4 regions of the Citrobacter pasteurii genome follow, and region 4 is predicted to be linked to each of the others. Evidence: predicted binding sites of a transcription regulator. Region 4 holds the regulator's gene; each other region holds the start of a gene.

Region 1 (7,875 bases), 1.5 Mb from region 4:
CTGGATGCAGGTACTGGTGCGGTACATACCGCAGGCGGCCATGGTCCGGATGACTACGTCATCAGCCAAAAATACGGTCTGGAAATCGCTAACCCGGTCGGCCCGGACGGCGCATACCTGGCGGGTACCTATCCGGATCTGGACGGTGTGAACGTCTTTAAAGCCAACGACAAAATTGTTGCGCTGCTGAGCGAAAAAGGCGCGCTGCTGCATGTCGAAAAAATGCAGCACAGCTACCCATGCTGCTGGCGCCACAAGTCGCCGATCATCTTCCGTGCGACCCCGCAGTGGTTCGTTAGCATGGATCAGAAAGGCCTGCGCGCGCAGTCGCTGAAAGAGATCAAAGGGGTACAGTGGATCCCGGACTGGGGCCAGGCGCGTATTGAATCAATGGTTGCCAACCGTCCTGACTGGTGTATCTCCCGTCAGCGTACGTGGGGTGTGCCGATGTCTCTGTTTGTCCATAAAGACACCGAAGAACTGCATCCGCGCGCTATCGAACTGATGGAAGAAGTGGCCAAACGGGTTGAAGTTGACGGCATCCAGGCGTGGTGGGATCTCGATCCGAAAGATATTCTCGGCGACGAAGCTGACCAGTATGTCAAAGTCCCGGATACGCTGGACGTGTGGTTCGACTCTGGTTCAACTCACTCATCCGTCGTAGACGTGCGCCCAGAGTTTGCAGGGCATGCGGCAGATATGTATCTGGAAGGTTCCGACCAGCACCGTGGCTGGTTCATGTCTTCTCTGATGATCTCCACCGCCATGAAAGGCAAAGCGCCATACCGTCAGGTACTGACTCACGGTTTCACCGTGGATGGTCAGGGCCGTAAGATGTCCAAGTCTATCGGTAACACCGTTTCTCCGCAGGACGTGATGAACAAACTGGGCGCGGATATTTTGCGTCTGTGGGTCGCTTCTACCGACTACACCGGTGAAATGGCCGTTTCTGATGAAATCCTGAAACGTGCTGCCGACAGCTATCGTCGTATCCGTAACACCGCGCGCTTCCTGCTGGCGAACCTGAACGGGTTCGATCCGGTTAAAGACATGGTGAAACCGGAAGAGATGGTGGTGCTGGACAGGTGGGCGGTAGGTTGTGCGCAAGCGGCGCAGGAAGAGATCCTGAAAGCTTACGAAGCGTATGACTTCCACGAAGTGGTACAGCGACTGATGCGCTTCTGCTCCGTAGAAATGGGTTCGTTCTATCTCGACATCATTAAAGACCGCCAGTACACCGCGAAAGCGGAAAGCCGGGCGCGTCGTAGCTGCCAGACTGCGCTGTTCCATATTGCGGAAGCACTGGTTCGCTGGATGGCGCCGATCATGTCCTTCACCGCCGATGAAATCTGGGGTTACCTGCCGGGCGATCGCGAGAAGTATGTCTTCACCGGTGAGTGGTACGAAGGTCTGTTTGGCTTAGGCGAAACCGAAGCGATGAACGACGCTTTCTGGGATGAACTGCTGAAAGTGCGTGGCGAAGTGAACAAGGTTATCGAGCAGGCGCGTGCGGATAAGAAAGTCGGCGGTTCTCTGGAAGCGGCAGTGACCCTGTACGCTGAACCTGAACTGGCGGCGAAACTGACCGCGCTGGGTGAAGAGTTGCGTTTTGTACTGCTGACCTCTGGCGCGACGGTTGCGGATTATGCAGCGGCTCCAGATGATGCTCAGCAGAGCGAACTGCTCAAAGGTCTGAAAATCGTACTGAGCAAAGCCGAAGGTGAGAAATGCCCGCGCTGCTGGCATTACACTACCGACGTCGGCCAGGTGGCGGAACATGCAGATATCTGCGGACGCTGTGTCAGCAACATCGCCGGTGATGGCGAACAACGTAAGTTTGCCTGATGAGTAAGCCTCTCTGTTCAACAGGGCTACGCTGGCTGTGGCTGGTGGTAGTCGTGCTGATTATCGATTTAGGCAGCAAGTACCTGATCCTCCAGAACTTTGCTCTGGGGGATACGGTGTCGCTGTTTCCGTCGCTTAATCTGCACTACGCGCGTAACTATGGTGCGGCGTTTAGCTTCTTAGCTGACAGCGGCGGCTGGCAACGTTGGTTCTTTGCCGGTATCGCCATCGGTATTTGCGTCATCCTGATGGTGATGATGTATCGCTCGAAGGCGACGCAGAAGCTGAATAACATCGCATATGCGTTAATCATTGGCGGTGCGCTGGGCAACTTGTTCGACCGCCTGTGGCACGGCTTCGTGGTTGATATGATTGACTTTTACGTCGGCGACTGGCATTTCGCGACCTTCAATCTGGCCGATACAGCTATCTGTATCGGGGCGGCATTGATTGTGCTGGAAGGCTTCCTGCCGTCGAAAGAGAAAAAAGCCGCATAAAAAAATGCCGGATGGCGCTATGCTAATCCGGCCTACAATTTACTGCGATCCTTGTAGGCCCGGTAAGCGTAACGCCACCGGGCACACAGGTGGCAGCAATTTTAAAGAGCAACCTGCATGTCTAAATCAGTACAGAGTAACAGTGCGGTGCTGGTGCACTTCACCCTTAAGCTCGACGATGGCTCCACCGCAGAGTCAACCCGCAATAACGGCAAGCCTGCGCTGTTTCGCCTGGGCGACGGTTCTCTGTCTGAAGGACTGGAGCAACACCTGCTGGGGCTAAAAGAAGGCGATAAAACCACCTTTGCTCTGGAGCCGGATGCCGCCTTTGGCGTATCAAGTCCAGACTTAATTCAGTATTTCTCGCGTCGGGAATTTATGGACGCGGGCGAGCCAGAAATTGGCGCTATCATGCTCTTTACCGCAATGGACGGCAGTGAGATGCCAGGTGTTATCCGCGAAATCAACGGTGACTCGATCACGGTTGATTTCAATCATCCACTGGCTGGGCATACCGTTCATTTTGATATTGAAGTGCTGGAAGTCGAACCGGCACTGGAGGCGTAAAATGCAGATCCTGTTGGCCAACCCGCGCGGTTTTTGCGCTGGCGTAGACCGCGCTATCAGCATTGTCGAAAACGCGCTGGCTATTTATGGCGCGCCGATTTATGTCCGTCATGAAGTGGTGCATAACCGCTATGTGGTGGATAGCCTGCGTGAGCGCGGGGCTATTTTTATTGAGCAAATCAGCGAAGTGCCGGATGGCGCGATCCTGATCTTCTCTGCCCACGGCGTGTCTCAGGCGGTGCGTAACGAAGCCAAAGGCCGCGACCTCACGGTTTTTGATGCAACCTGTCCGCTGGTGACCAAAGTACATATGGAAGTCGCCCGCGCCAGCCGTCGTGGCGAAGAGTCGATTTTGATTGGTCACGCCGGTCACCCGGAAGTCGAAGGCACGATGGGCCAGTACAGCAACCCGCAAGGGGGAATGTACCTGGTTGAATCACCGGAAGATGTGCTGAAACTGAATGTGAAAAATGAAGGCAAATTATCCTTCATGACGCAGACCACGCTCTCCGTTGATGACACCTCTGACGTCATTGACGCGCTGCGCCAACGCTTCCCGAAAATCGTCGGGCCGCGCAAAGACGATATCTGTTATGCCACCACCAACCGTCAGGAAGCGGTTCGCGCGCTGGCGGAACAGGCCGATGTGGTGCTGGTGGTCGGCTCGAAAAACTCCTCTAACTCCAACCGTCTGGCTGAACTGGCCCAGCGAATGGGGAAAGCCGCGTATCTGATTGATGATGCGACTGATATCCAGGAAGCGTGGGTGAAAGCCGCGAAATGCGTGGGCGTGACTGCCGGAGCCTCGGCGCCGGATATCTTGGTGCAAAACGTGATTGCTCGCCTGCAGGAGTTGGGCGGTGGAGAGGCTATCCCGCTGGAAGGCCGCGAAGAAAACATTGTTTTTGAAGTGCCGAAAGAGCTGCGTGTGGATGTTCGTGAAGTAGAGTAAGTCTTTCAGGTTACGATTATGCGAAGATGCCAGACCTAACGTCTGGCATTTTTTTATGGAGAAACCATGCGCTTACCGATCATTCTTGATACCGATCCCGGCATTGATGATGCTGCCGCTATTGCCGCCGCGCTGTTTGCCCCTGAGCTGGATCTGCAACTGATGACCACTGTCGCAGGCAATGTGTCGGTGGAAAAAACCACCCGTAATGCGTTGCAACTGCTGCACTTCTGGAATGTGGATATCCCGCTGGCGCAGGGGGCATCAATGCCGTTGGTGCGGCCGCTGCGCGATGCTGCTTCCGTACACGGTGAGTCCGGTATGGAAGGATATGATTTTGTCGAGCACGACCGCCAGGCGATGGCAAAACCCGCATTCCAGGCCATTCGCGATGCGCTGATGCATGCCTCACAGCCCGTGACGCTGGTGGCAATTGGCCCGCTGACAAATATTGCGTTGCTGCTGACCCATTATCCTGAATGCGTATTTAACATTAAGCGCCTGGTAATTATGGGCGGTTCTGCCGGGCGCGGGAACTTCACGCCAAACGCCGAGTTTAATATTGCTATCGACCCGGAAGCGGCAGCGAAAGTCTTCCAGAGTGGGCTGGAGATCGTAATGTGCGGCCTGGACGTGACCAACCAGGCTATGCTCGCCCCGGACTACCTGGCGACGTTGCCTCAGCTTAACCAGACGGGAAAAATGCTGCACGCGCTGTTTAGCCATTACCGTAGCGGCAGTATGAATACGGGGCTGCGCATGCACGACCTGTGCGCTATTGCCTGGCTGGTGCGCCCGGATCTCTTTACGCTCAAGCCCTGTTTTGTCGCCGTTGAAACGCAGGGGGAATATACCTCTGGCACAACGGTAGTAGATATCGAAGGGCGGCTGGGGCAACCTGCTAATGTCCAGGTGGCACTGGGGCTGGATGTCGAGGGTTTCCAGCAGTGGGTGGCGCACGTTCTGGCGCTGGCCCCCTGATTTCCACGCTATATAACAATATGACGCTGCTTATTCCGTGGCGTCATGCCTTTTACTGATATCTTTCCCTGTTTATCATTAAATTCTAATTATCGATGTTTTCGGCTGGCGGCGCAGTGATACGCTGGTTAATCTGAAAACGATTTACGTAAAATTAACAAAAGAGAATAGCTATGCATGATGCACAAATCCGCGTTGCCATCGCGGGAGCCGGAGGACGCATGGGGCGTCAGTTGATTCAGGCCACGCTGGGTATGGAAGGCGTACAGCTTGGCGCGGCGCTGGAGCGCGAAGGCTCTTCCTTACTGGGCAGCGATGCCGGAGAGTTAGCCGGAGCCGGGAAAACGGGCGTTACGGTACAAAGTAGCCTTGAAGCGGTGAAAGATGATTTCGATGTTTTCATCGATTTTACCCGCCCGGAAGGCACGCTGGCGCATCTGGCGTTTTGCCGCCAGCACGGCAAAGGCATGGTGATTGGTACTACCGGCTTTGATGACGCGGGTAAACAGGCTATTCACGATGCCGCACAGGATATTGGCATCGTCTTCGCCGCGAACTTTAGCGTGGGCGTCAACGTCATGCTTAAGCTGCTGGAGAAAGCCGCGAAAGTGATGGGTGACTATACCGACATTGAAATTATTGAAGCGCACCACCGCCATAAAGTGGATGCGCCGTCAGGCACTGCGCTGGCGATGGGCGAAGCGATCGCCGGGGCGCTGGATAAAGATCTGAAAGACTGCGCGGTCTATTCCCGTGAGGGTTACACCGGCGAGCGCGTACCGGGCACGATCGGTTTTGCTACGGTGCGTGCGGGAGATATTGTTGGGGAACATACCGCGATGTTTGCTGATATTGGTGAGCGAATTGAGATTACCCACAAAGCCTCCAGCCGTATGACATTCGCTAACGGTGCAGTAAGATCGGCGGTTTGGCTTAAATCTAAGTCAAATGGCCTTTTTGATATGCGAGATGTGCTTGATTTACGCAATTTATAATGTTTACTACCCTTCGTGATGTGGTTATTGTAGTCGTAATTATTTGATTACATAGGGCAATATTTTATTGCCCTTTATTTTATCAATTTCAAGTCGATTTTGTATTGGGTTTTCTATTTTTATATGATTTCATATCATTTTGTGTTGGTGAAATGTGAATTTTGACCATTTGGTCTACTTTTTATCTCTTTCTCATGAGATTTAATACTCTTCCTGCTCCGCAAGCGTTTTCCACTCTAAGTTAGTTGATCTTTTTGATGCCTGGGGGCGGGTTAATTCGTCAGTGGCGCAAAATAATAATAAAAATTGTCCTTTTGGGTAGACTTTTACGTGGGCTATCTCTAGAATGCCGCCGTTTGCCAGAAATCCATAGGTAAGCAAATTTGCATTGATTCATGATGTGTTAATGAATTAATATGCAAATAAAGTGAGTGAATATTCTCTGGAGGGTGTTTTGATTAAGTCAGCGCTATTGGTTCTGGAAGACGGAACCCAGTTTCACGGTCGGGCCATAGGGGCAACAGGTTCGGCGGTTGGGGAAGTCGTTTTCAATACTTCAATGACCGGTTATCAAGAAATCCTCACTGATCCTTCCTATTCCCGCCAAATCGTCACTCTTACTTATCCTCATATCGGTAATGTCGGCACCAATGAAGCCGATGCAGAATCTTCTCAGGTACATGCGCAAGGCCTGGTCATCCGTGACCTGCCGCTGATTGCCAGCAACTTCCGCGATACCGAAGACCTCTCTTCTTACCTCAAGCGCCATAACATTGTGGCGATTGCCGATATTGATACCCGTAAGCTGACGCGTTTGCTGCGTGAAAAGGGCGCACAAAACGGCTGCATCATCGCGGGCGATAACCCGGATGCCGCGCTGGCGCTGGAAAAAGCGAAAGCGTTCCCAGGACTCAACGGTATGGACCTGGCGAAAGAAGTCACCACCGCGGAGCCGTATAGCTGGACGCAAGGTAGCTGGACGTTGGCCGGTGACCTGCCGGAAGCAAAATCTGCCGATGAACTGCCGTTCCACGTTGTGGCCTACGATTTCGGCGCTAAACGTAACATTCTGCGTATGTTAGCGGACCGCGGCTGCCGCCTGACGGTGGTTCCAGCGAAAACCGCAGCAGAAGACGTTCTGAAGATGAATCCGGACGGTATCTTCCTGTCCAACGGCCCTGGCGACCCGGCGCCGTGCGACTACGCGATTACCGCGATTCAGAAATTCCTCGAAACCGATATTCCGATATTTGGTATCTGCCTTGGCCATCAACTGCTGGCGCTGGCGAGCGGTGCGAAGACCATTAAGATGAAGTTTGGCCATCACGGCGGTAACCATCCGGTAAAAGATATCGACAACAACACGGTGATGATTACCGCGCAGAACCACGGTTTTGCGGTAGATGAAGCCTCCATGCCGGCCAATCTGCGCGTGACCCACAAGTCGCTGTTCGACGGCACCCTGCAAGGGATTCATCGCACCGATAAGCCAGCGTTCAGCTTCCAGGGTCACCCTGAAGCGAGTCCGGGTCCGCACGACGCTGCACCGCTGTTCGACCACTTTATCGAGTTAATTGAGCAATACCGTCAGTCCGCGAAATAATCAGGAGTAAAAGAGCCATGCCAAAACGTACAGACATAAAAAGTATCCTGATTCTGGGCGCGGGTCCGATTGTTATCGGCCAGGCGTGTGAGTTTGACTATTCCGGCGCACAGGCGTGTAAAGCCCTGCGTGAAGAGGGTTACCGTGTCATTCTGGTGAACTCCAACCCGGCCACCATCATGACCGACCCGGAAATGGCCGATGCGACTTACATCGAGCCGATTCACTGGGAAGTGGTACGCAAAATCATTGAGAAAGAGCGCCCGGATGCGGTGCTGCCAACCATGGGCGGCCAGACGGCGCTGAACTGTGCGCTGGAGCTGGAACGCCAGGGCGTACTGGCTGAGTTCGGCGTGACCATGATTGGCGCGACGGCGGATGCCATTGATAAAGCGGAAGACCGTCGTCGCTTCGACATCGCGATGAAGAAGATTG
Region 2 (7,875 bases), 2.4 Mb from region 4:
ACAGGCTTTGTGGCAATGGTGTCTCACCTTGCGCGCAGTGTGGACGGGTTTCGCATTGCCAGCGATCACCGGATTCAATAACCAGCGCGACGGCAAACGGCCATGTCGGCATATCAGGCGGCAACTGCGGATGATAAAACTCGGGCAGAAAACCGTCGAAATCGACCATCAATACGCGCTGATATCCCGCCTGCAACAGCCCGATGACTTCGCATAGCCCCTGCTGGAACGTATCCCTGCCAGCGGAAAGCGAGGAGGAGACAATCGGCTTTTTCGCGGCGATGGTCAGGTTTCCCACAGCAGAATTATGCACAGAGAGGGCGAAATCGGTTGGTGAGAGAGCCTGCTCAGTCGCCAGGGCGTGCAGGATCCTGTAGTTACGCTCCAGTTCACCATGGCGGCTGGTGTACAACACGGCATCGATATCATGACGGCGTAGCATCGTCAGCCCGCAATCAACGGCCAGTTTGCTACCGGAGCTGAGGCGGCGAGCCGTCATCATCGGTAACTCGCTGAGTTTAGCCAATGGCGCGGTGGGATCGATGGCGTGCGAAAACCGTGACCATTCATGCCACTGTTCTGTTTCGCTTAATCCTGGCGCCTTGGCCTGCCAGTCGATAATGTTGAAAGCAAATTTCATCAACGCGTATCCGCGGTAAATCGGTTGTTCCGATTGTTTCTTATTTTTTCTTCTGACATATCAATAAAGTATGCCCAACACCTAAGTTGTCGTGACGTTCATCTACCTGAAAACCTGCCTGATTCAGATAGTGGTAAAACTTCTCTACGCTGTAGAAACGGCTGTTGCCATTTGCCATACAGGTAAAATAAAGCGAAGACGCATTCAGGCTAAATGAGGCCGCTTCAAATTTTTGGGCATCCCAAAACAGTTCCATAATGCACAGCTTCGCGCCCGGTTTCATCACCCGAGCAATGTTGCTCAGTATGGCGATAATTTGTTCCGGGGAAAAACAGTCCAGAAATTGGCTCATCCACCAGATATCTGCCTCTGCGGGTAAAGGCGAGTCGCTAAGCATATCCACAGCATGGAAATTTATGCGATGGGATAATCCCGTATTTTCAATATTTTCGCGGGCAAGTGCAATTTGTTGCGGCAAATCTAATAGAGTGACTGCAATATTGTCATCATGTTGACAACAACGTAATGCCCATTTCCCGGTATTTCCGCCGACATCGTACAGGGTTGCAGGGGCGCTGGCGAATACATATGGCAATGCGGCATCAAATGCGCCATCTGAATAGTAATGATCGAAAGCGAACCAACTTTCACGCGCCGCCAGGGGTAATTGCGACAGTGCAGGATAGATTGTTGGCCAGTCGCCAAAAATTTTTAATCCCGCGGGCTTCCCTTCTTTCAGCGCATTCTCCAGATAGAACAGTCCCTGATAACAAACATCCTGGGTGAAATCCATATTCACACGCGTCATCGTGTCATGTAAAAGGAAGTGGCCGACTTTTGCGAGGTAATAATATCCTTCTTTGTGGGTAATGATTCGCCCACTTAACCCCATATCTAACAGGATGCTGGCGGCATATTCGTTGATGGTGCTGTTCTCGGTAATTTCGTCGAGCGTGGCACCGCGTTTACCTTGCTTGTCCAGCCAGGTGAGTACTCCCGCATTTCGCAGACACAACGCGGTTTGAAAAAGCATAGGGGCAAAGGCGATACGTTGTGCTTCAGTAATGGCATCCAGTGCGCTAAGCGAATCCTGTTCGTACATGTGGGGACAACCTGTTAAATGACGGAGAATAAGAGTATCGGGCCTTTTCGGCCCGACTTTAGGCGTAATTACAGATTGGCGCCGGCTGACAGATTGAGCTGGATGTCTTTATCCAGATTGCGTACCCAGCGGTTGTAGTTTTTATGGATTTTTCCACCAGAAGCCTGCAGGTTAAGGCTGCTGTCGTATTTAATGTCATAGCTGGTGGCGGTATAGGTGATACGGACTTCAGCCACATGATCGCGGGTTTGTTGGCGTGCTTTAATGACACCAGGACCGGCTTCAGACATGACCCATTGGCGTTGAATGCCCGCTTTCAGAATCGCGGTTTTAACCTGATCCTGAGTGTGCCCCGCGCTTACGCTGGTGTGAACTTGATCGATCGGCGCAGTACGCGCACATCCCGCCAGCGCACCGACAACGGCAATGGCCGCAAACCACTTAATATACTGTTTCATTAAAACTCCCTCTCAAAGTACTGTTTATACGTGTTTAATAATAAGCTTCGAAATAATGATCACCCTGCAGCACCTGTGATTTTATTTAAGCTAAATCAGCATGTTATTTCACGTGTCCGATAGCAAGGCGATGAGGTTGCCGGATGGTAATATTCGGTGACTTTCTTCAACGGAAATTTTTCAGCGTAATCATCGGCGAGAAGTATAGATTTTTAGATAAAACGTATCAAATAAAATAACCTTTAAATATAGGCAGATAGTTTGAGTTAAATGCTGTGGGGGGATTCATTATTCTTATGTGGTTTGGCAAAGATATCCGTACGTTGACTTATGTATTTTCTTTATTAAAAAATGAAATCCTTTTCACTCTTTATTTAAGATAAATTGCGATATATACCTGTATGGATATCAGTTTAACGGGCATATAAAAAGATAAAAACTACCTCGGTTGGTAGTTTTTCAGGGTAGCCGACTTTTGGGTCTGCCGGGACCCAGCAAAATGGCCAGTTTGCTGCCACCGGTGGTGGTTTCCATCCAGATTTTACACACACTGGTTAACGGCACAGAGAGCAGCATGCCTACCGGGCCGAGCAGCCATCCCCATACTAACAGGGAAAGGAAAACGATCAGTGTCGACAATCCCAGGCGATGCCCCATCATACGCGGCTCAAGGATATTGCCAATCACCATATGCACCACCAGAAACAGCGCGCCGACCAGCACGCACTCGTAAAGACCATTGAACAGCAGCGCCTGAATCATGGGCGGGACGGCGGAAATGACTGAGCCAATGTTGGGCACATAATTGAGCAGGAAGGCCAGCACGCCCCACATCAGAGCAAACTGAATGCCCATTAGCGCCAACCCCAGCCAGACGATGGCGCCAGTCCATAAGCTGAGCAACGTCTTCAGTGCCAGATAGTGAGATACGCCCTTTAATGCCCGATGCAGCCCCGCAATATGGATCTGCGGATTGTTCAGCGCAAAGCGCATTTTATAGGGGACGTGGCGTACCTCAAACAGCATAAAGACCACCGTCATTACCAGCAGAACGACGCTTGCCATCGCACCGGAAAGGCTGGTCATCAGCGTGGTGGTGAAGGTCATGAGTTTGTCGGAATCGATACGTTGCAGGATGCGCTCTGGCGACATATGCAAATTCAGAAAGGGCACCATCTCTTGCAGATACAGGATCTTGCGCGTCAGCTCTTTGTTGTATTTGGGTAGCATAGCCATGAATTCCGTGATCGACGACGCCAGAACGCCGACCAGTGCCGTGAGGACGAACAGCATGACCACCACGACGAGCGTAATGGCAACCGGGCGGCGTACTCCCCGGCGAATAAACCAGGTGACCAGCGGATTCAACACAATGGCGAAAAACAGGGCCAGCAGTAGTTGCACAATGATATCCGCTGCGGCATGAATACCGGCGAGGATCACCACCAAAGCAGCCAGTTTGAGTAAAATGTGCAAACCCGTTTTATCGGGCTGAGCGGTTGTCATATTTTCTTCCTGTTTGCGTTTTTGCATTAAGTGTAGCGGCTGGCTTGCTACCGATATTCCTAATCTGGTTACTGATTTCTGCGCGGCAACATGGTAGAAATGAAACACTGTTGTGAATATGTGGTGACCCTCCATGCCCGAACCCGTCGCTGAACCGACGCTGAGCGGTTTACGCCTTAATCTGCGCATTGTCTCCGTGGTGATGTTTAACTTCGCCAGCTATCTGACCATCGGCCTGCCGCTCGCGGTTTTACCTGGTTATGTCCATGATGTTATGGGGTTTAGTGCCTTCTGGGCCGGGCTGGTTATCAGTCTGCAATATTTCGCGACGTTGTTGAGCCGTCCTCATGCCGGTCGCTATGCCGATTTGCTGGGGCCGAAAAAGATTGTGGTATTTGGGCTGTGTGGCTGTTTTTTAAGTGGTCTGGGCTATTTGCTGGCAGGGAGCTCTCATGGTTGGCCGCTGGCCAGTTTATTGCTGCTGTGCCTGGGGCGCGTGATTCTGGGTATCGGGCAAAGTTTTGCCGGGACCGGCTCTACATTGTGGGGCGTTGGAGTGGTTGGCTCAATGCACATTGGACGGGTGATTTCATGGAACGGTATTGTCACCTATGGGGCGATGGCGATCGGTGCGCCGTTGGGAGTGCTATGTTACGCCTGGGGTGGCTTACAGGGGCTGGCGCTGACCGTGATGGCCGTGGCGCTGTTGGCAATATTGCTGGCGCTCCCTCGTCCGGCGGTAAAGGCCAGCAAAGGCAAACCGTTGCCGTTTCGCGCGGTGCTTGGGCGAGTTTGGCCGTACGGTATGGCACTGGCGTTGGCCTCTGCCGGCTTTGGGGTGATCGCCACGTTTATTACCCTGTTTTATGATGCCAAAGGCTGGGACGGCGCGGCTTTCGCGCTGACGCTATTTAGCTGCACGTTTGTCGGTACTCGTCTGCTATTCCCAAATGGCATCAACCGGTTAGGCGGGCTGAATGTCGCGATGATCTGCTTTAGCGTCGAAATTGTTGGGCTATTGTTGGTCGGGATGGCTTCCATGCCGTGGATGGCGAAAATTGGCGTGCTACTGGCCGGCGCAGGGTTCTCGTTGGTCTTCCCGGCGCTGGGTGTGGTAGCGGTAAAAGCGGTCCCGCAGCAGAATCAGGGCGCGGCACTGGCAACCTATACGGTATTTATGGATTTGTCGCTGGGTGTCACCGGGCCTTTGGCGGGACTGGTAATGACATGGGCGGGCGTGCCGGTTATCTATCTGGCGGCAGCTGGGCTGGTGGCGGTGGCGTTATTGCTGACATGGCGGCTAAAAAAACGGCCTCAGGTGGTGTCACCGGAGGCCGCATCATCGTCTTAACGATTACTGGATAACCAGCGTGTTAATGATGTTTTCTGCCGTGGTCTGTGCTTTCTGTTGATCGTCAGCAGGCAGCGTGATTTGCAGGGTCAGCAGTTGGTTGTCCACTTTGCCCAACACCACGGAGGAGTAAGCAGTCTGGCCTTTCGCTGAAATGATGCTATCTAACTGCTGCAGCGTGTGGCCTTTCAGCTCAATTGACTTGTTAGTGACCACCTGCAGCTGCGGGTCACGGCTACGCTGCTGATCTTCCAGACGTTTTGCTAGTACAGGCAGTGCTTCGCTGGTATCGTCACCGACAATCACAATTACCGCTTTCTGGCCGGTTGCGTCAGAATAAACGTGCATATTGTTCGCCTGAGTACCCAGCTTACCGCTCTGATCGGTCATATCCGCCGGTAGGGAAAAACTGAGTTTGCCATCGAGCAGGTTAACCGGTTGTCCGGCGGCGCTGCTTTGTGCGGCAGCACCCTCTGCTGGCGCTTTTGTATCGCTATTATCACAGGCCGCAAGCCCCATAACCAGCAGGCCAATACCGACATATTTAACCAGATTGCGCATTGACTTCTTCCTTTCGATAAACGGCCATAACGGCTCATTCGTCCATCTTATCACAACTCGGAAAATGAACCTTTAACTCGTCTGCAATGCAGAGATTTCAGATTTATCTGCCAGCCTTTTCAGTAACATATTCAGCAACACGCCGTACATCGGCAGGAAGAAAATAATACTGATCAGCACTTTGAAGCAGTAATCGACAAGCGCGATTTCCATCCAGTGCTCGGCCATAAAGGCATCCGGGCTGCGCCAGAAGGCGATAAAGAAGAACGCCAGCGTATCGCTGATGTTGCCAAACAGCGTGGAAGCCGTAGGCGCGAGCCACCAGCGACGGTTCTGACGCAGGCGGTTGAAGACATGCACATCCAGAATTTGTCCCAGCGCGTAAGCCATAAAGCTGGCGGCGGCGATACGGGCGACAAACAGGTTAAAGTGCAGCAGCGCATCAAAACCTTGCCAGGAGCCCATATAGAACAGTGACGACACACCATACGAGATCAGCAACGCCGGAACCATCACGGCAAAGATGATGCGTCTTGCCAGCGGTGCGCCAAAGATACGCACGGTCAGATCGGTGGCGAGGAAAATAAACGGAAAGCTAAACGCGCCCCAGGTGGTATGAAAACCAAAGATGGAGATCGGAAGTTGCACCAGATAGTTGCTGGAGGTGATCACCAGCAGATGAAATAACGATAGCCAGAACAACGCTTTTACGCGCTGATTTTGTGTAAACGGAGTCATATTGTGACCTTTTTGTTGGATGGGGTGAGGGAACCCAATAAAAAACCGTCGCATGATACTGCTTTAAAAACACATTGCAATGGCTGTTTTTCACGCAATCGTTAACCTGATTGGCTTACGCCACAACAGAGCGTAAAATAACGCCGTTTTTGTATGAATGAGACTACGATGAGCGATCTGTTTACTTCTCCTGACCATACCCTTGATGCGCAGGGGTTACGCTGTCCGGAACCCGTCATGATGGTGCGTAAAACCGTGCGCGGCATGCAGGCCGGTGAGACGCTGCTGATTGTTGCAGACGATCCGGCGACAACCCGCGATATTCCCGGCTTCTGTACTTTTATGGAACATGAGCTGGTGGCAAAAGAGACCGACTCTTTGCCATACCGCTATCTGCTGCGCAAAGGCCAGTAATCATGTTATGCCGGATGGCGCTAACGCTTATCCGGCCTACAAAGAACGTGTAACCCGTAGGCCGGATAAGGCAGCGCCGCCATCCGGCAAAAAACTATCCTTTACGTAACAACCGCAGCGCGTTAGCGGTCACCAGTACCGTCGCCCCGGTATCTGCCAGCACTGCCAGCCACAATCCGGTTATCCCCAGCAGCGTGGTAACAAGGAAAATCCCTTTCAGACCTAACGCAATCGCAATATTTTGTCGAATATTGGCGTGGGTGGCGCGCGCCAGCTGAATCATTTGCACCAGGCCACGAAGACGGTTATGCGTCAGAGCCGCATCGGCGGTTTCCAGTGCAACATCGGTTCCGCTACCCATGGCAATGCCGATGGTGGCGGCTTTCATCGCTGGTGCATCGTTGATCCCATCGCCGACCATCGCCAGCGGTGACCGTTGGTTGAGCTGGGTAACGGCCTGTACCTTGTCTTCCGGTAATAGCCCCGCTTTGAATTCAAGCCCCAGTTCAGCGGCAATAGCAGCTGCCGCACGAGGATTGTCGCCGGTCAGGATCACCCCTTTCACGCCAATCTGATCAAGCTCGGCGATAGCGCTGTGAGCGTCGTCGCGCAGCGTGTCCTGTAGGGCCAGTACGCCGAGTACAGTATCGTTACGCAGCACCAGCACCACCGTTTGGCCTGCGCTTTCCAGTTCGCTTATCTGCCCGGCAAAGGCATCAGCAGGATGTTTGCCCGCCGCGCAAATCAGTACGCGCTCACCGTTTACCTGTGCTTCAATCCCTGAGCCAACCAGCGCACGCTGTTCTGTCGCCAGCGGAATACTCAGTTCACGCGTCTGTGCTTCACGGACAATGGCCTGGGCCAGCGGATGCGTTGCGCCTTGCTCTACCGCTGCCGCCAGCGCCAGCAGTTCAGCTTCGCCAATACCGCTCGCCGGGTGAATCGCCGTGACGCGCGGTTTACCCACGGTCAGGGTGCCGGTTTTATCAAACGCCACCTGTGTGACTCTGCCCAACTGTTCCAGTGCGGCACCGCCTTTGATTAACGCCCCGCGCCGCGCCGCGGCGGCAAGACCAGAGGTAATAGCTGCGGGGGTTGAAATCAC
Region 3 (7,875 bases), 1.1 Mb from region 4:
ATACAGCTGCCACGGCAGAAACGTCATTAAATACCAAAATGGGATCGCCGCCAGCGATCCCATGGTGCCCGGTACAATCGGGCTCAATCCACTGCCAAACCCGGTAGCCAGCAGATGCCACGGATTGCGCATGCTCAAACGGCTTTTTGCGACATCTTTTTTAAGGCGCGGCAAAATGGTCATATCCTTTCCAGTCAAACGTAACGGGCTTTCCATCACGCGTAAAATGAATGCCTTCCACATCCGCGCTCATCTGCCCGATACAGGTAAACGATGCGCCGAGATTCCCCAGCGCGACGTCCAGCGCGCCACGGTTAATTTCCGGTACGGTAAAGCATAACTCATAATCTTCACCACCCGAGAGCGCCCAGCGCAGCGCCTGTTCCGATTCCACGTGTTGGGCAAATGCCGAAGAGTAAGGCAGCGCATCAACGTTAACCCGCGCGCCGCAGCCGCTGGCATTAATAATGTGCCCGAGATCGGAGATCAGGCCGTCGGAAATATCGATAGCCGCACTGGCCAGGTCGCGCAGAGCTTGCCCTTGTAATATTCGCGGCGTGGGACGCAGGTGTCGCTTGAGCAGATAGTCGGCGTCTTGTGCATCTCCAACCTGCAACCGATTCTGTAAAATCGCCAGCCCCGCCGCACTGTCACCAGGCGTGCCGGTAACGTAAATCCAGTCTCCCGGTTTCGCCCCAGAGCGTTTTAAAGCCCGTCCAACCGGGACGTAGCCATGAATACCCAACGTCATCGACAGCGGCCCACGCGTGGTGTCACCGCCAATCAGCTGCATATCATAGTAATTCAGCAGTTCAAACAGGCCATCACTGAAAGCTTCAAGCCAGGCTTCATCGACGTCAGGCAATGTGATTGCCAGCGTCAGCCATGCCGGATCGGCCCCCATCGCCGCCAGATCGCTCAAGTTCACCGCCAGCGCTTTCCAGGCAAGGTCAGTGGGATCGATATCGGGGAGGAAGTGGTTGCCAGCCACCAGCGTATCGGTGCTGATCGCCAGCGTCTGTTTTTCAGGGATGTTCAGAAGTGCGCAATCGTCGCCAATACCGGTTTCGACATCAAGACGAGAGCTTCTTACGCGGTCAAAATAACGGGCAATCAGGGAAAACTCGCCACATGCCATACGTTATGCCTCAGCAGGAAAAAAGAAAAAGCCGGGGACAGTGGAAACAGGTTCCACCCTCCAGCCGGCCTCGGGATCACTTTTTGTTGGGGCGAATCACAGGTGCTGCTTTATCCAATACGCCGTTGACGAATTTGTGGCTATCTTCAGCGCCGAAGGTTTTCGCCAGTTCAATCGCTTCGTTAATGGCCACTTTGTACGGCACATCGCTACGTTTAGACAGTTCAAACAGCGCAATACGCAGCACGGCTTTTTCTACCTGACCCAGCTCTTCCAACAGGCGAGACAGGTAAGGCTTCATCAGTCCATCCAGGTACGCGCTGTTAGTCGCCACCCCGGACAGCAGTTCACGGAAATACAGAACGTCGACATCTTTTACGTCCTGTTCCGCCAGGAACTGGTATTCAACATCAGCGATGTCGTTCTGGGACAACTGCCAGGAGTAGAGCGCCTGGACGGCACACTCACGGGCGCGGCGACGAGCAGCAGGTTTCACGGATTTCCCCTTACAAAAATCAGGCCTTGATGGCTTTCAATACATTAATCATTTCAAGCGCAGTCAGTGCAGCTTCTGCGCCTTTGTTGCCGGCTTTAGTGCCAGCACGTTCGATGGCTTGTTCAATACTTTCGGTGGTCAGAACACCGAAGGCTACCGGAATGCCGCTGTCCTGAGCGACATGCGCCAGGCCATTGCTTGCACCGCCAGCCACATATTCGAAGTGCGCGGTACCGCCACGGATCACCGTACCGAGCGCAATCACCGCGTCGTATTTACCGGTTTTCGCCAGAGCGTCAGCCGCCAGCGGCAGCTCATAGGCACCTGGAACCCAAACAACGGTAATGTTTTCATCTTTAACCTGACCAATACGTTTCAGGGCGTCGATCGCACCTTCCAGCAGGCTGTCATTGATAAAGTTGTTGAAACGCGCAATGGTGATGGCGACGCGAGCGTCCGGGGTAGCAACGTTAGCTTCAATAATGTTCATATTCTTCCTTCGGGTTCGATTTATAGCCCCGTAAGGGGGGCGGATTTTATCATAATATTCTGTGCGCTGCTTCCTCTAAATCAGAAAGCCTCACGCAGTCGTTAAATGCAGGCAAACGTCCGGGCCCACCTGGCGTATCTCATTGAATTTGAAATGGGGGGCGTCAACCAGTTTCTCAAGGCCTGGAAGCACACATAATCCTCGCGCATCGCTGCCTAACAGTTTAGGTGCAACATAGACGATTAGCTCATCCACCACGCCGGCCTGCAATAACGCGCCAGCAAGCGTTGGACCAGCCTCAACCCAAATACTGTTAATTTGCTGCTTGCCCAGTTGCATCATCAGCACCACCAGATCCAGATGCCCGTTATGTTCCGGCACCTTCAGGCTACGCACCGTTTCCGGCCAGCTGCGAGGGTCGTCTTTAGTCCGGACAATCCAGGTTTCTCCTGGCTGTTGCACAATACGGTGCTCCGGCGTGACCTGATTCTGGCTATCAAGAACAATGCGGATCGGCTGACGCAGATTTTCCTGCGGGTAACTGGCCTGGGTAGACTCTCCAAGCTCCGACCAACGCACGGTAAGCTGAGGGTCGTCGGCTAAAACCGTAGCACTGCTGGTTAAAATGGCATGGCTTTGCGCGCGCAAGCGTTGCACATCGCAGCGCGCCTGTGGTGAGGTAATCCACTGGCTTTCACCGCTGGCCATCGCCGTACGGCCATCAAGCGACGCGCCAAGCTTAAGCTGCACGTAGGGGAATCCCGTACGCATACGCTTAAGGAAGCCTTTATTAAGCTGTTCAACCTCGCTCATCATCAGCCCGTGGCTGACGTCAATGCCCGCCTGCTGCAAACGATAGAGCCCACGGCCTGCTACCTGCGGATTAGGATCCTGCATCGCGGCAACCACACGTGACACGCCTGCAGCAATCAGCGCATCGCAGCACGGCGGCGTACGGCCATGATGGCTACAAGGTTCAAGCGTGACATAGGCGGTTGCCCCTTGCGCTTTTTCTCCCGCCATCCGCAGGGCATGGACTTCGGCATGTGGCTCGCCCGCGCGGTGATGATACCCTTCACCGACGATCTCCCCATCTTTAACAATCACGCAGCCCACGTTGGGATTGGGGTGAGTGGTAAAACGTCCGCGCGCAGCAAGCTTCAGCGCGCGCGCCATGTACAATTCATCCTGCATGGCTTAGTCCTGTAGGCGAGCAATCTCTTCGCCAAATTCTTTGATATCTTCGAAACTCCGGTACACCGAGGCAAAGCGGATGTAGGCGACTTTATCGAGTTTTTTCAACTGCTCCATAACCAGGTTGCCAATCATCTTGCTCGGCACCTCACGCTCGCCAGTCGCACGCAGTTGTGATTTGATATGGTTCAACGCCATTTCGACGTCATCAGAGCTAACCGGGCGTTTCTCAAGCGCTCTGAGCATGCCGCTGCGCAGCTTATCTTCATTAAAAGGTTCACGCACATCGTTGCTTTTCACAACGCGCGGCATGACAAGTTCAGCCACTTCAAAAGTGGTGAAACGTTCGTTACAGACCAGACACTGCCGACGGCGGCGTACTGAAGAGCCCTCGCCGACAAGACGAGAGTCAATTACCTTAGTGTCTACGGCGAAACAGAATGGGCAATGCATACGGCGTCCTGTACCTCAGTGGTTGAGCGGAATCTATTTTACCCTGAACTGGCGTGACAACAAAGGCGCAACGCTTTTGAGACAAAGGATCGATGCCTTCGCGCTCTGCGCACACTACCATTATGCTATCGCGACAATAAAGGAAGTAATCACAATGACAAGACGTTACCTAAGAATTCTCCTGGTGGGAAGTCTCTTTAGCCTTAGCGCCTGCGCACAGCAAAGCGAAGTACGCCAAATGCATCAAAGCGTTAGCACGTTGAATAAAGAGATGACGCAGCTCAATCAGGAAACGGTAAAAATTACCCAACAAAATATGTTGAACGCAAAATCAACCAGCGGCGTCTATCTGCTACCCGGTTCAAAAACGCCTGCCCGGCTGGATAGTCAGATCGGCACGTTGCGTATGTCTCTGGTGAATATTGCGCCAAATGCGACAGGAACACGCCTGACACTGCGTATTCAGGGGGAATCGAATACCCCGCTTCCTGCCTTTAGCGGTACTGTAGAGTACGGACAAATTCAGGGCACCACGGACAACTATCAGGAAGTGAATGTACAGAATCAGTTGATAAACGCCCCGGCGAGTATCCTTGCCCCCAGCGATGTAGACATTCCGTTGCAGTTAAACGGGCTGTCTCCTGACCAGTTAGGTTTTGTTCGCATCCACGACATCCAGCCTGTTAGTCAATAAACTTTTTGCGGAACGTTTTTGTGCGTTCCGCAACACCAACCCGCCCCATTTTGTTACTCCCCTGACATAAGCGATATTTCCGGTAAAACTTGGCAACATTCATGAGAGCCAGTACAATTCGCCGCCTAAAGTACGCAAACGTGAACGCAATCGATTACGTAAATGATAGAACTGTGAAACAAGACATATTTTTGTGAACAATGATTTTTATAATAGGCTCCGAAGAATTACGAAATATTTAGAAACGCAAATTGCGCATTTTTCACTCCCGAAAGGGATTTCAAACAGTGGCATACATATGAAAAAAACATTACTTGCAGCCGGTGCAGTTCTGGCGCTCTCCTCGTCTTTTACTGCCAACGCAGCAGAAAATGACAAACCGCAATATCTGTCCGACTGGTGGCACCAGAGCGTTAACGTGGTGGGTAGCTATCACACCCGTTTCTCTCCGAAACTGAACAACGACGTGTATCTGGAATATGAAGCGTTTGCCAAAAAAGACTGGTTTGACTTCTATGGCTACATCGATATTCCTAAAACCTTCGACTGGGGTAACGGCAACGATAAAGGCATCTGGTCTGACGGTTCTCCGCTGTTTATGGAAATCGAACCGCGTTTCTCCATCGACAAGCTGACCGGCGCTGACCTGAGCTTTGGTCCGTTCAAAGAGTGGTATTTCGCCAACAACTACATCTACGATATGGGTGATAACAAAGCCAACCGCCAGAGCACCTGGTATATGGGTCTGGGTACCGATATCGATACCGGTCTGCCAATGGGGCTGTCTCTGAACGTGTATGCTAAATACCAGTGGCAGAACTATGGCGCATCCAACGAAAACGAGTGGGATGGCTACCGTTTCAAAGTGAAATACTTTGTGCCGATCACCCAGGTATGGGGCGGCCAGTTGACCTACATCGGCTTCACCAACTTCGACTGGGGCTCAGATTTGGGTGACGATCCGAACCGTACCAGCAACTCTATTGCATCCAGCCACGTTCTGGCGCTGAACTACGATCACTGGCACTACTCCGTCGTGGCGCGTTACTTCCACAACGGCGGTCAATGGAAAGGTGGCGACACTCTGAACTGGGGCGAAGGCGATTTCAGCGCGAAATCTACCGGTTGGGGTGGTTACCTGGTTGTGGGTTACAACTTCTAATCCAGCCAATCTACCGCAGACAAGCCAGCTTAACCGCTGGCTTTTTTATGGCTGGTCTTCACAGCGAACTTTACGTAAAAAGTCACTTAGCGATCGATCCGCTGATTCGCGAAAATGCCTGTTGAGCAGAGTGATCTTCAGACAACGATCAACGCGAAAGCAGCGATAATCATCACGTTTTTCACACCAGGCAACGAGCAGCCAGTGCTCCCCCCAGAAAAATAATCCCAGCGGCTGAACGTCGCGCCACGAGAGGTTCCCGGCCTCATCGCGATAATGCAGCTCCAGAGCCTGCTGCGCCGAAACCGCGCGATGAATGAGATCGAACGCACTGCGTGAATGCGGCTGATTACCAAAATCAGGTGCGAAAATCCGCGTTTGCTCGGCTCTGCGCCGACTCTCTGACGGCAATATCGCCAGCACTTTTTCCTGCGCGGACTCCAGCGCCTGTGAGAGTGAATCCCCGCCCCATGTTTTCAGCAGCCGAATAGCCACCATCAACGCTTCTGATTCGTGTTGCGTTAACATTAACGGCGGCAGATCAAACCCTGCCATTAGGCGGTATCCACTGCCCACTTCGCCTTCAATGGGCACGCCGGATAAAGAGAGATCGCGGATATCGCGATAAATCGTCCGTTCAGAAACCTCCAGACGTTCTGCCAGCAGCGCCGCCGTTGTCACTCGCCTGCCACGCAGGATTTGTACAATCTGAAACAAGCGGTCGGCGCGTCTGGTCATATTAATCCTCAGTCCTGAAAAAATTACGCGGGTTGATGTAAACCAACGCGATTGCCTTCGCTGTCAGTAAACAGCGCAATCGTGCCAATATCTTGCCCCAGTTCAAGCGGGCCAAACACGCACTGGCCGCCAGCGGTGGCGACACGTTCAAGCGTTGCAGCCAAATCGTCCGTATGCAGGTAAATAATAGCGCCCTGCGCTGAAGGCGTAATGCCGTCAAATTTAGCCAGTGCCCCGCCAGGAGAGGGATCCTGATGCGGGAATACGGCCAGCTCGGCGCAGTCCATATTTTCCCGACGCAAAGAAACCTGCATCACGGGCTCATAAAATGCGATGGCGCGCTCCATTTGTGCCACGGGGATTTCAAACCAGTTAATTACGTTATTCATACTTCCTCCTGCCTGTGTGGGTAATCTCAGAAGGACTATAAGACAGGGCTACTGACAGCATACTGTCAGTAGTATGGCGACAGGAAAAGATAATTGCCTGTCGCTAATTCACAGGCAAAAAAAATCCCGACCTTGCGATCGGGATTCCAGTGTTTCCACTCTTGATGGGTTAAGGCAGAATCGACGGTTGATCCGCCCCTTCTTTCTCAACCTTCTGCTGCAGCATGTGCTCACGCTTCATACCCAGCTTCAGCGCCAGCGCCGATGCCACGTAGATAGAGGATGCGGTACCGATGGAAACACCGATCAGCATCGTCAGCGAGAAGCCTTCCAGTACCGGACCACCGAACAGGAACAGCATCAGAATAACCATCAACGTCGTACCGGACGTAATCAACGTACGGTGCAGCGTCTGAGTCAATGACACGTTAAAGATTTCGTAAGGCGTACCGCGACGAATTTTGCGGAAGTTTTCACGAATACGGTCAGATACAACGATACTGTCGTTCAGCGAGTAACCGATTACCGACATCAGTGATGCGACGATAGTCAGGTCAATCTCGATATGGAACAACGACAGGATCCCAAGCGTAATGACCACGTCGTGCGCCAGAGCAATAACCACCCCTGCCGCCAGTCGCCACTCAAAGCGGAAACCAACGTACACCAGGATGGAGATCAGCGCCGCCATCAGCGCCATCGCACCGGTTTGCGCCAGATCTGCACCCACGCTCGGCCCCACGAATTCAATTCGCTTCACCGCCGCATTTTGGTTGGTGGATTCGTTAATCACACTCAACACTTTGCTGCCCAGCACCTGACCGCCGTCTGCGCCTTCAGTTGGCGGCATACGCACCATAATGTCGTGGCTGCTGCCGAAGTTCTGCAGAAGCGGATCAACAAAGCCCGCTTTCTCCAGCGCATCGCGCATCACGTCCATATCGGCCGGTTTTTCCAGCGTGATTTCAATAACCGTACCACCGGTGAAATCGAGCCCCCAGTTAAACCCGCGTACGCCCATCACCACGATGGCCGCAATCAGCAGGAAACCTGAAATGCCGAAAGCCCAGTAGTCCCAGCGCATAAAGTCCCAGACTTTACGGCCGTGGTTCAATTGTTCA
Region 4 (7,875 bases):
GAAAGCGACCAAAACCGCCATGTCTACCCTGATGAACCAAATCGGCAAACCTTACCGTTGGGGGGGCACCTCACCCAGAACCGGTTTTGATTGCAGCGGGCTGGTTTATTACGCATACAAAGATCTGGTGAAATTCCGCATTCCGCGTACCGCTAATGAAATGTATCACCTGCGCGACGCTGCGCCGATTGAACGTGGTGAACTGAAAAACGGTGATCTGGTCTTCTTCCGCACGCAAGGTCGCGGTACCGCCGACCACGTTGGCGTCTATGTCGGCAATGGTAAATTTATCCAGTCTCCACGCAGCGGTCAGGAAATTCAAATAACCTCTCTGAGCGAAGATTACTGGCAACGCCACTACGTGGGCGCTCGCCGTGTGATGACGCCGAAAACAATTCGCTAAAAACTTACCCTACAGAATATGCTGTAGGGTAAGTTCTTCTTTTGCATAACCTTTCAATTTGCTACCCTATCCTTACTCACAATGAGGCTATTGTGTGTACTCAATATAAATAATAAGGAGAGAAGCAATGTCGTTCGAATTACCTGCATTACCGTATGCCAAAGATGCTCTGGCACCGCACATTTCTGCCGAAACGCTGGAATACCACTATGGCAAACACCATCAAACCTATGTGACTAATCTGAATAACCTGATTAAAGGCACCGCGTTTGAAGGTAAATCACTGGAAGAGATCGTACGTAGCTCTGAAGGTGGTGTATTCAATAACGCTGCACAGGTATGGAACCACACGTTCTACTGGAACTGCCTGGCACCAAACGCAGGTGGCGAGCCGACCGGTAAACTGGCCGAAGCGATTACCGCCTCCTTTGGCAGCTTTGCAGACTTCAAAGCTCAATTCACCGATGCCGCTATCAAGAATTTCGGTTCTGGCTGGACCTGGCTGGTAAAAGGAACGGATGGCAAACTGGCTATCGTGTCCACCTCCAACGCAGGTACACCGCTGACGACTGACGCGACGCCGCTGATGACCGTTGACGTGTGGGAACATGCTTACTACATCGATTATCGTAATGCCCGTCCTGGCTACCTGGAACACTTCTGGGCACTGGTGAACTGGGAATTTGTTGCGAAAAACTTCGCAGCATAAAATGACAGCGCAGAAGGGATTCCCTTCTGCGTTTTTGTTTTTAATTCGTTGCGTTGCAGACTTCTTCCGCTTGTTTCCTTGCCGAGACAAAGACCAGCAGTAGCGCAAGCCCTGCCACCATCGCCCCCATTACCGGTACGAAACTGTAGCCCAACCCTCCGGAAATTACCGCCCCACCAGCCGCCGCTCCCAGGGCATTCCCCAGATTAAACGCGCCAATATTAACTGACGATGACAATCCAGGTGCCTCGCTGGCAACGCGCATCACACGCATCTGCAGCGGCGGAACCACCGCAAACGTTGCTGCGCCCCACACCACCATACTCACGGCCGCACCCAGCTCATTACGAGCAAGGAAAGGTATCGCCAGCATAATCATCATCAGCAACAGTAAAAAGCCTTTCAGTGTACCGTTAACCGAACGGTCAGCCAGTTTACCGCCCAGATAGTTACCGATAGAGAACCCAACGCCAATCAGCACCAGCATACCGGTGACAAACGCCGGCGTAGCATGAGTAATGCTATGCAGCACGGGTGAGATGTAGGTATAAAGCGTAAACATCGCACCGGCCCCCAGAACGGTCGTCAGTAAAGCTGACACCACTTGTGGACGCATTAACACCGCCAGTTCTTTGCGCACATCAGGGCGCTCACCAGCCCCGCCTTGCGGTAACGAGAAGAACAGGCTGACCATCGCGATAACACCCAGTCCCGCCGTCGCCATAAAGGACATTCGCCAGCCGATGGTTTCCCCAAGCCAGGTTGCCGCGGGAACACCGCCAATATTCGCGATAGTTAACCCCATAAACATCGTCGCAACGGCGCTGGCCTGTTTATGTTTGGGGACAACGCTTGCCGCCACAACCGAACCGAGGCCAAAAAATGCCCCGTGGTTAAGACTGGTCAAAATGCGCGACAGCATCAGCGTCGTGTAATCCGGAGATATCGCCGAAAGCACATTACCCAACGTAAAAATGGCCATCAGGAAGATAAGCGCATTGCGACGCGCACGATGGGACAGAAGTAATGTCATCAGCGGTGCGCCAACCATCACGCCTACCGCATACGCGCTGATTAACATCCCTGCTGCCGGAATTGAAACATCCACGCCTTTGGCAATGACGGGTAACAATCCCATGGGAGAAAATTCGGTGGTGCCAATGCCAAACGCTCCGATCGCCAGCGCCAGTAAAGGATAATTTATTTTCATCTATCGACTCCGTAACGTCGAGCCTTGGCACGACACATCATAAGAGTCAAAAGCATGACATTGATCGCAAAATTAATAAAGTTAACAAAACTGCAAAAGACTTTTGCTTATTTGCAAAAAATAGGACGAAAAAGGTAAGCAGAAAGGATGAGGGAGAGCGAACTCCCTCGGGGGAAATCAGTGCAGTGCTGCAGTCAGGCCACCCGCGACAATCAGGCCCAGAACAATTATGGTCGTCACTAACGAAAATTTCAGATCGGTGCTCATCAAGTTTTCTCCTTTTTATTCCCACACAAAAAGTGATATTGCGCATTTTTACACACTTGAAAGCAAAAATCTCTCACGATTTATATTGATAACTGCTTTTAACTCTTCCCCTTTTCGTTAAGATCAGACAAAATTCCACGCTTACTTGATTAGCGTACCGGCCATTGACCCCTTCCTGACGTTCCGTGTCGTTTTCCCGGCGTGCCGCAACCCTGACGTTGCGTTGAGGGTGTGTGAAGGCAAACGTTTACCTGGAGTATTCTCAGGAGCTTAGGATATGGTCTGGAGTGAGATGTAATGGCAACTATTAAAGATGTAGCGAAGCGAGCAAACGTTTCCACTACAACCGTATCACACGTAATTAACAAAACGCGCTTTGTCGCGGAAGAAACGCGCAACGCTGTCTGGGCAGCGATTAAAGAACTGCACTATTCTCCGAGCGCAGTAGCGCGTAGCCTGAAGGTGAATCACACCAAATCGATCGGTTTGTTGGCAACCAGCAGCGAAGCGGCCTATTTCGCTGAAATTATTGAGGCAGTTGAAAAAAATTGTTTCCAGAAAGGCTACACGCTGATTCTGGGCAACGCCTGGAACAGTCTCGAAAAACAGCAGGCTTATCTGTCGATGATGGCGCAAAAGCGCGTTGATGGCCTGTTGGTAATGTGTTCAGAGTATCCGGAATCACTGCTTTCCATGCTCGAAGAGTATCGCCATATCCCGATGGTGGTCATGGACTGGGGCGAGGCCAAAGCCGACTTTACCGATACCGTCATTGATAACGCCTTCGAAGGCGGTTACATGGCGGGCCGGTATCTGATTGAACGCGGTCATCGTGAGATCGGCGTGATCCCGGGACCTATGGAGCGTAATACCGGCGCAGGCCGCCTGGCTGGCTTCATGAAAGCGATGGAAGAAGCGCTGATTAAAGTCCCCGAAAACTGGATTGTGCAGGGTGATTTCGAACCTGAATCCGGCTACCGCGCTATGCAGCAAATCATCTCCCAGTCGCATCGCCCAACCGCCGTATTCTGTGGTGGCGATATTATGGCGATGGGTGCGCTGTGTGCTGCAGACGAGATGGGGCTGCGCGTACCGCAGGATATCTCAGTTATCGGTTACGATAACGTGCGCAACGCCCGTTACTTCACCCCTGCGCTGACAACCATCCATCAGCCAAAAGATTCACTGGGTGAAACGGCCTTCAACATGCTGTTAGACCGAATCGTGAATAAACGTGAAGAGTCGCAGTCTATCGAGGTGCACCCACGCCTGATAGAGCGTCGTTCCGTTGCCGACGGTCCATTCCGCGATTATCGTCGTTAAGACTGTTGTGTGGGAGCCTCATCCGGCTCCCGCAGCCACTCTTTATTCAGCGTCTCACTATCCCCCAGGTAGTCCAGTAACCAGCTCAGTGCAGGCGACGTATCATTCTGCTGCCAGGTCAGGCAACAAGCGGCATCCGGGAACGGATTTTCCAGCTGTAACGCCACCCATTTACCGCCATCGATCCACGGTTTTGCAAAATGCGTCGGCACCATCCCGACACAGAGTCCGGCTGACAAGCAGGTAGCCGAGGATTCCCAGTCAGGCACAACGACGCGTTTTTGGTTGTCCAGCAGCCATGTAATACGTTTCGGCAGTGTGCGGGACGTATCTTCGCGTACCAGCGATGGCCAGTTGCGCAACGTATCGTCACTGAGCGGTCCTGGCATTGCCGCCAACGGATGATGACTGGCCACCACGCAACTCCAGCTCAGCATTCCCATATCCCGGAACGTATAGCGCCCCCCTACCGGAATGGCCTGCGTTGCTCCGATAGCTAACTCCACGCGACCATACGAAAGCGCGTCCCAGACGCCATTAAACACCTCCTGAAAGACCAGAAGTTCTACATCATCGAAATGGCGGTAGAAATCCACAATCATCTGTCGGGTCCGTTCTGGACGCACAATATTATCTACCGCAATCGCCAGTTGTCCTCGCCAGCCATTGGCGATTTGTTGACATTGCTGACGGGTGATCTGCATTTTTTTGATAACAGACCGGCCTTCTTTTAAAAACCACGCGCCAGCAGGCGTTAATTCCACGTCCCGATGACGACGTTCAAAAAGAGGCACAGCCAGCCATTCTTCCAGTTGACGCACAGTGTAGCTTACCGCCGAAGGTACGCGGTGCAACTCCTGAGCTGCGGAACTAAAGCTACCGTTGCGCGCCACCGCATCAACCACCTCAAGTGAATATTCCGACCACATATTCTGCCTGCAAAAAATTTGAAATCAGTAAACAAATATTAGCGTTTCACAGCAAGAATTTCACTCACTACACTCAGCGGCATTGTTCTACTGCTTAAAAAAGAGAAATGATGATGCAACCTGGGAAAGGGTTTTTAGTCTGGCTGGCGGGTCTTAGCGTGCTCGGCTTTCTGGCAACAGATATGTATCTGCCCGCCTTCGCCGCAATTCAGTCCGATTTACAGACACCCGCCTCTGCCGTGAGTGCCAGCCTTAGTTTGTTCTTAGCGGGATTTGCCGTCGCACAACTTTTGTGGGGGCCACTCTCCGACCACTATGGTCGCAAACCGATTTTGCTGCTGGGTTTATCTATCTTTGCTCTGGGTAGTCTGGGCATGCTGTGGGTTGAAAACGCCACAGGCCTGCTGGTACTACGCTTTGTCCAGGCCGTTGGGGTTTGTGCGGCATCGGTTATCTGGCAGGCGCTGGTCACCGATTATTATCCGTCACAAAAAGTAAACCGTATCTTTGCCACCATTATGCCGCTGGTTGGATTGTCTCCTGCACTTGCACCGTTATTAGGCAGTTGGATCCTGGTACATTTTTCCTGGCAGGCCATTTTTGCCACCCTTTTTGCGATTACCCTGATCCTGATGCTGCCGGCTCTGCGCTTAAAACCAACGACTAAAGCGCGCGACGACAGCCAGGATAAACTGACATTCGCCACCCTGCTGCGCTCGAAAATCTATCGTGGGAACGTATTGATTTATGCCGCCTGTTCCGCGAGCTTCTTCGCATGGCTGACGGGCTCCCCGTTCATCCTCAGCGAAATGGGCTACAGCCCGGCAGTGATTGGTCTGAGCTATGTTCCGCAAACTATTGCATTTTTGATCGGGGGTTACGGCTGCCGCGCGGCACTGCAAAAATGGCAGGGTCGCCAGCTGCTGCCATGGTTACTTATCCTGTATGCCATTAGCGTCGTAGCGACCTGGGCGACCGGCTTTATTCACCATGTTGCTCTGGCTGAAATCCTGATCCCATTCTGCGTGATGGCGATTGCCAACGGGGCAATCTACCCTATCGTTGTCGCTCAGGCATTACGGCCGTTCCCGCAGGCGACAGGACGCGCAGCCGCATTGCAGAATACGCTGCAACTGGGGTTATGCTTCCTGGCAAGCCTTGTAGTTTCCTGGCTGATCGCCACCCCGCTGCTCACCACCACCAGCGTGATGCTGACTACGGTGCTACTGGCGGCCGTAGGGTACAAAATGCAGTCACAGGCTGAGAACACATCCTTGCCGGATGAGAGCGCGCAAATTGCACACGGCGAGTCACATTAATCATTGCTGTGGGCACTTAGTTAGTCCGCTAACAATTATCGGTTGAATAGCCAAAAATTCAGGCCTATACTAATTTTTGGTTGTTAATAAAACGATAAGATTTATAGAGTAACGGGAACAAGCAGGTTCCCGTTTTTCCATGGATGGCCTTTTCGGCAAGGGTTTCTCCCTTCCTCTGTTCTACGTCGGATTATAGATTCGCGGATTAAATCCGTGAGATTTCTCACAAAGCCCAAAAAAGCGTCTACGCTGTTTTAAGGTTCTGATCACCGACCAGTGATGGAGAAGCTATGAGTTCATCATGTATAGAAGACGTCAGCGTACCGGATGATGACTGGTACCGAATCACCAATGAGTTATTGAGCCGTGCAGGCATTACCATTAATGGCCCGGCACCGGCAGATATTCGCGTTAAAAACCCCGACTTTTTCAGACGCGTGTTACAGGAAGGATCGTTGGGTTTAGGTGAAAGTTATATGGACGGCTGGTGGGAATGCGATCGGCTGGATATGTTTTTTAACAAAGTCCTGCGTGCAGGTCTTGAAAGCCAACTCCCCCGCCACTTCAGAGATACGCTACGTATCGCAACGGCCCGTCTGTTTAATTTACAAACCAAAAAACGTGCCTGGGTCGTTGGCAAGGAACACTACGATCTTGGCAACGATCTCTTTACCCGCATGCTTGATCCCTACATGCAATATTCCTGCGCCTACTGGAAAGATGCCGATACCCTGGAATCTGCCCAGCAGGCGAAGTTAAAAATGATTGCCGAGAAATTGCAATTGAAACCAGGTATGCGCGTACTCGATATTGGCTGCGGCTGGGGAGGCTTGTCCCAGTTCATGGCGTCACAATACGGGGTGAGCGTGACTGGCGTGACTATCTCGGCAGAACAGCAAAAAATGGCGCAGACGCGCTGTGAAGGGCTGGATGTCACGATTTTGCTGCAGGACTACCGTGACCTCAATGACCGGTTTGACCGTATCGTTTCCGTCGGTATGTTTGAGCATGTGGGACCGAAAAATTACAACACCTATTTTGACGTTGTTGACCGTAATTTAAAGCAAGACGGTCTTTTTTTGCTACATACCATCGGCTCTAAAAAAACCGACAATAATGTTGATCCGTGGATCAATAAATACATCTTCCCGAACGGCTGTTTACCGTCAGTTCGTCAGATTGCCAACGCCAGCGAGCCACATTTCGTGATGGAAGACTGGCATAACTTTGGTGCGGATTACGATACCACCCTGATGGCCTGGCATGAGCGTTTCATGACCACCTGGCCAGAAATTGCCGACAACTATAGTGAACGCTTTAAACGGATGTTCAGTTATTACCTGAATGCCTGTGCTGGCGCATTTCGCGCGCGCGACATCCAGCTGTGGCAGGTTGTGTTCTCTCGTGGCGTTGAACACGGGCTCCGTGTTCCCCGTTAGACAGCATCGCCCCCGAACTACCGGGGGCTTTTTATTCCGATTTAAATGCCCGCTTCGCCAGTAACATTACTCATAGCGCTTTCACGTGCGGCCAATACACGTTCAACCGTATCAACAACGGCCTGTGTTTGCGGGTCGATTTCGATATTGACTCGCGCCCCCAGTTTTTTCTTGCCAAGCGTCGTACGTTCCAGGGTTTCCGGGATCAAATGCACGCAAAAGCGTGTCGGTGTGACTTCGCCTACCGTCAGGCTAATACCGTCAATACCGATAAAG

The links. The regulator PurR, encoded in region 4, represses purine synthesis genes. The targets are predictions, from matches to a motif close to CANGCAAACGTTTGCNTG.
Region 1: carA (glutamine-hydrolyzing carbamoyl-phosphate synthase small subunit) is a predicted target of PurR. The motif match lies at 6,183-6,200, and genes of this name have one in related genera.
Region 2: tusA (sulfurtransferase TusA) is a predicted target of PurR. The motif match lies at 6,448-6,465, and genes of this name have one in related genera.
Region 3: I6L54_RS19745 (nucleoside-specific channel-forming protein Tsx) is a predicted target of PurR. The motif match lies at 4,609-4,626, and genes of this name have one in related genera.

Annotation. Positions count from the first base shown of each region.
Region 1 covers NZ_CP077262.1:4,399,695-4,407,569, reverse strand. The annotation lists gene ileS (isoleucine--tRNA ligase) at 1-1,845, shown strand, start outside; gene lspA (signal peptidase II) at 1,845-2,342, shown strand; gene fkpB (FKBP-type peptidyl-prolyl cis-trans isomerase) at 2,460-2,909, shown strand; gene ispH (4-hydroxy-3-methylbut-2-enyl diphosphate reductase) at 2,911-3,861, shown strand; gene rihC (ribonucleoside hydrolase RihC) at 3,928-4,842, shown strand; gene dapB (4-hydroxy-tetrahydrodipicolinate reductase) at 5,016-5,837, shown strand; gene carA (glutamine-hydrolyzing carbamoyl-phosphate synthase small subunit) at 6,292-7,440, shown strand; gene carB (carbamoyl-phosphate synthase large subunit) at 7,458-7,875, shown strand, end outside.
Region 2 covers NZ_CP077262.1:544,740-552,614, forward strand. The annotation lists gene I6L54_RS02645 (beta-ketoacyl synthase chain length factor) at 1-640, opposite strand, end outside; gene I6L54_RS02650 (class I SAM-dependent methyltransferase) at 681-1,742, opposite strand; gene I6L54_RS02655 (hypothetical protein) at 1,811-2,188, opposite strand; gene I6L54_RS02660 (AI-2E family transporter) at 2,660-3,706, opposite strand; gene I6L54_RS02665 (MFS transporter) at 3,840-5,057, shown strand; gene I6L54_RS02670 (DcrB family lipoprotein) at 5,061-5,618, opposite strand; gene I6L54_RS02675 (7-cyano-7-deazaguanine/7-aminomethyl-7-deazaguanine transporter) at 5,691-6,356, opposite strand; gene tusA (sulfurtransferase TusA) at 6,525-6,770, shown strand; gene zntA (Zn(II)/Cd(II)/Pb(II) translocating P-type ATPase ZntA) at 6,865-7,875, opposite strand, start outside.
Region 3 covers NZ_CP077262.1:4,054,262-4,062,136, forward strand. The annotation lists gene pgpA (phosphatidylglycerophosphatase A) at 1-183, opposite strand, end outside; gene thiL (thiamine-phosphate kinase) at 161-1,138, opposite strand; gene nusB (transcription antitermination factor NusB) at 1,215-1,634, opposite strand; gene ribH (6,7-dimethyl-8-ribityllumazine synthase) at 1,654-2,124, opposite strand; gene ribD (bifunctional diaminohydroxyphosphoribosylaminopyrimidine deaminase/5-amino-6-(5-phosphoribosylamino)uracil reductase RibD) at 2,215-3,318, opposite strand; gene nrdR (transcriptional regulator NrdR) at 3,322-3,771, opposite strand; gene I6L54_RS19740 (SadB/YajI family lipoprotein) at 3,926-4,465, shown strand; gene I6L54_RS19745 (nucleoside-specific channel-forming protein Tsx) at 4,764-5,627, shown strand; gene I6L54_RS19750 (helix-turn-helix transcriptional regulator) at 5,673-6,365, opposite strand; gene I6L54_RS19755 (VOC family protein) at 6,389-6,754, opposite strand; gene secF (protein translocase subunit SecF) at 6,924-7,875, opposite strand, start outside.
Region 4 covers NZ_CP077262.1:2,925,382-2,933,256, forward strand. The annotation lists gene I6L54_RS14285 (C40 family peptidase) at 1-403, shown strand, start outside; gene sodB (superoxide dismutase [Fe]) at 531-1,112, shown strand; gene I6L54_RS14295 (MFS transporter) at 1,153-2,322, opposite strand; gene cydH (cytochrome bd-I accessory subunit CydH) at 2,500-2,589, opposite strand; gene purR (HTH-type transcriptional repressor PurR) at 2,887-3,912, shown strand; gene punR (DNA-binding transcriptional activator PunR) at 3,909-4,841, opposite strand; gene punC (purine nucleoside transporter PunC) at 4,955-6,160, shown strand; gene cfa (cyclopropane fatty acyl phospholipid synthase) at 6,451-7,599, shown strand; gene I6L54_RS14325 (riboflavin synthase) at 7,641-7,875, opposite strand, start outside.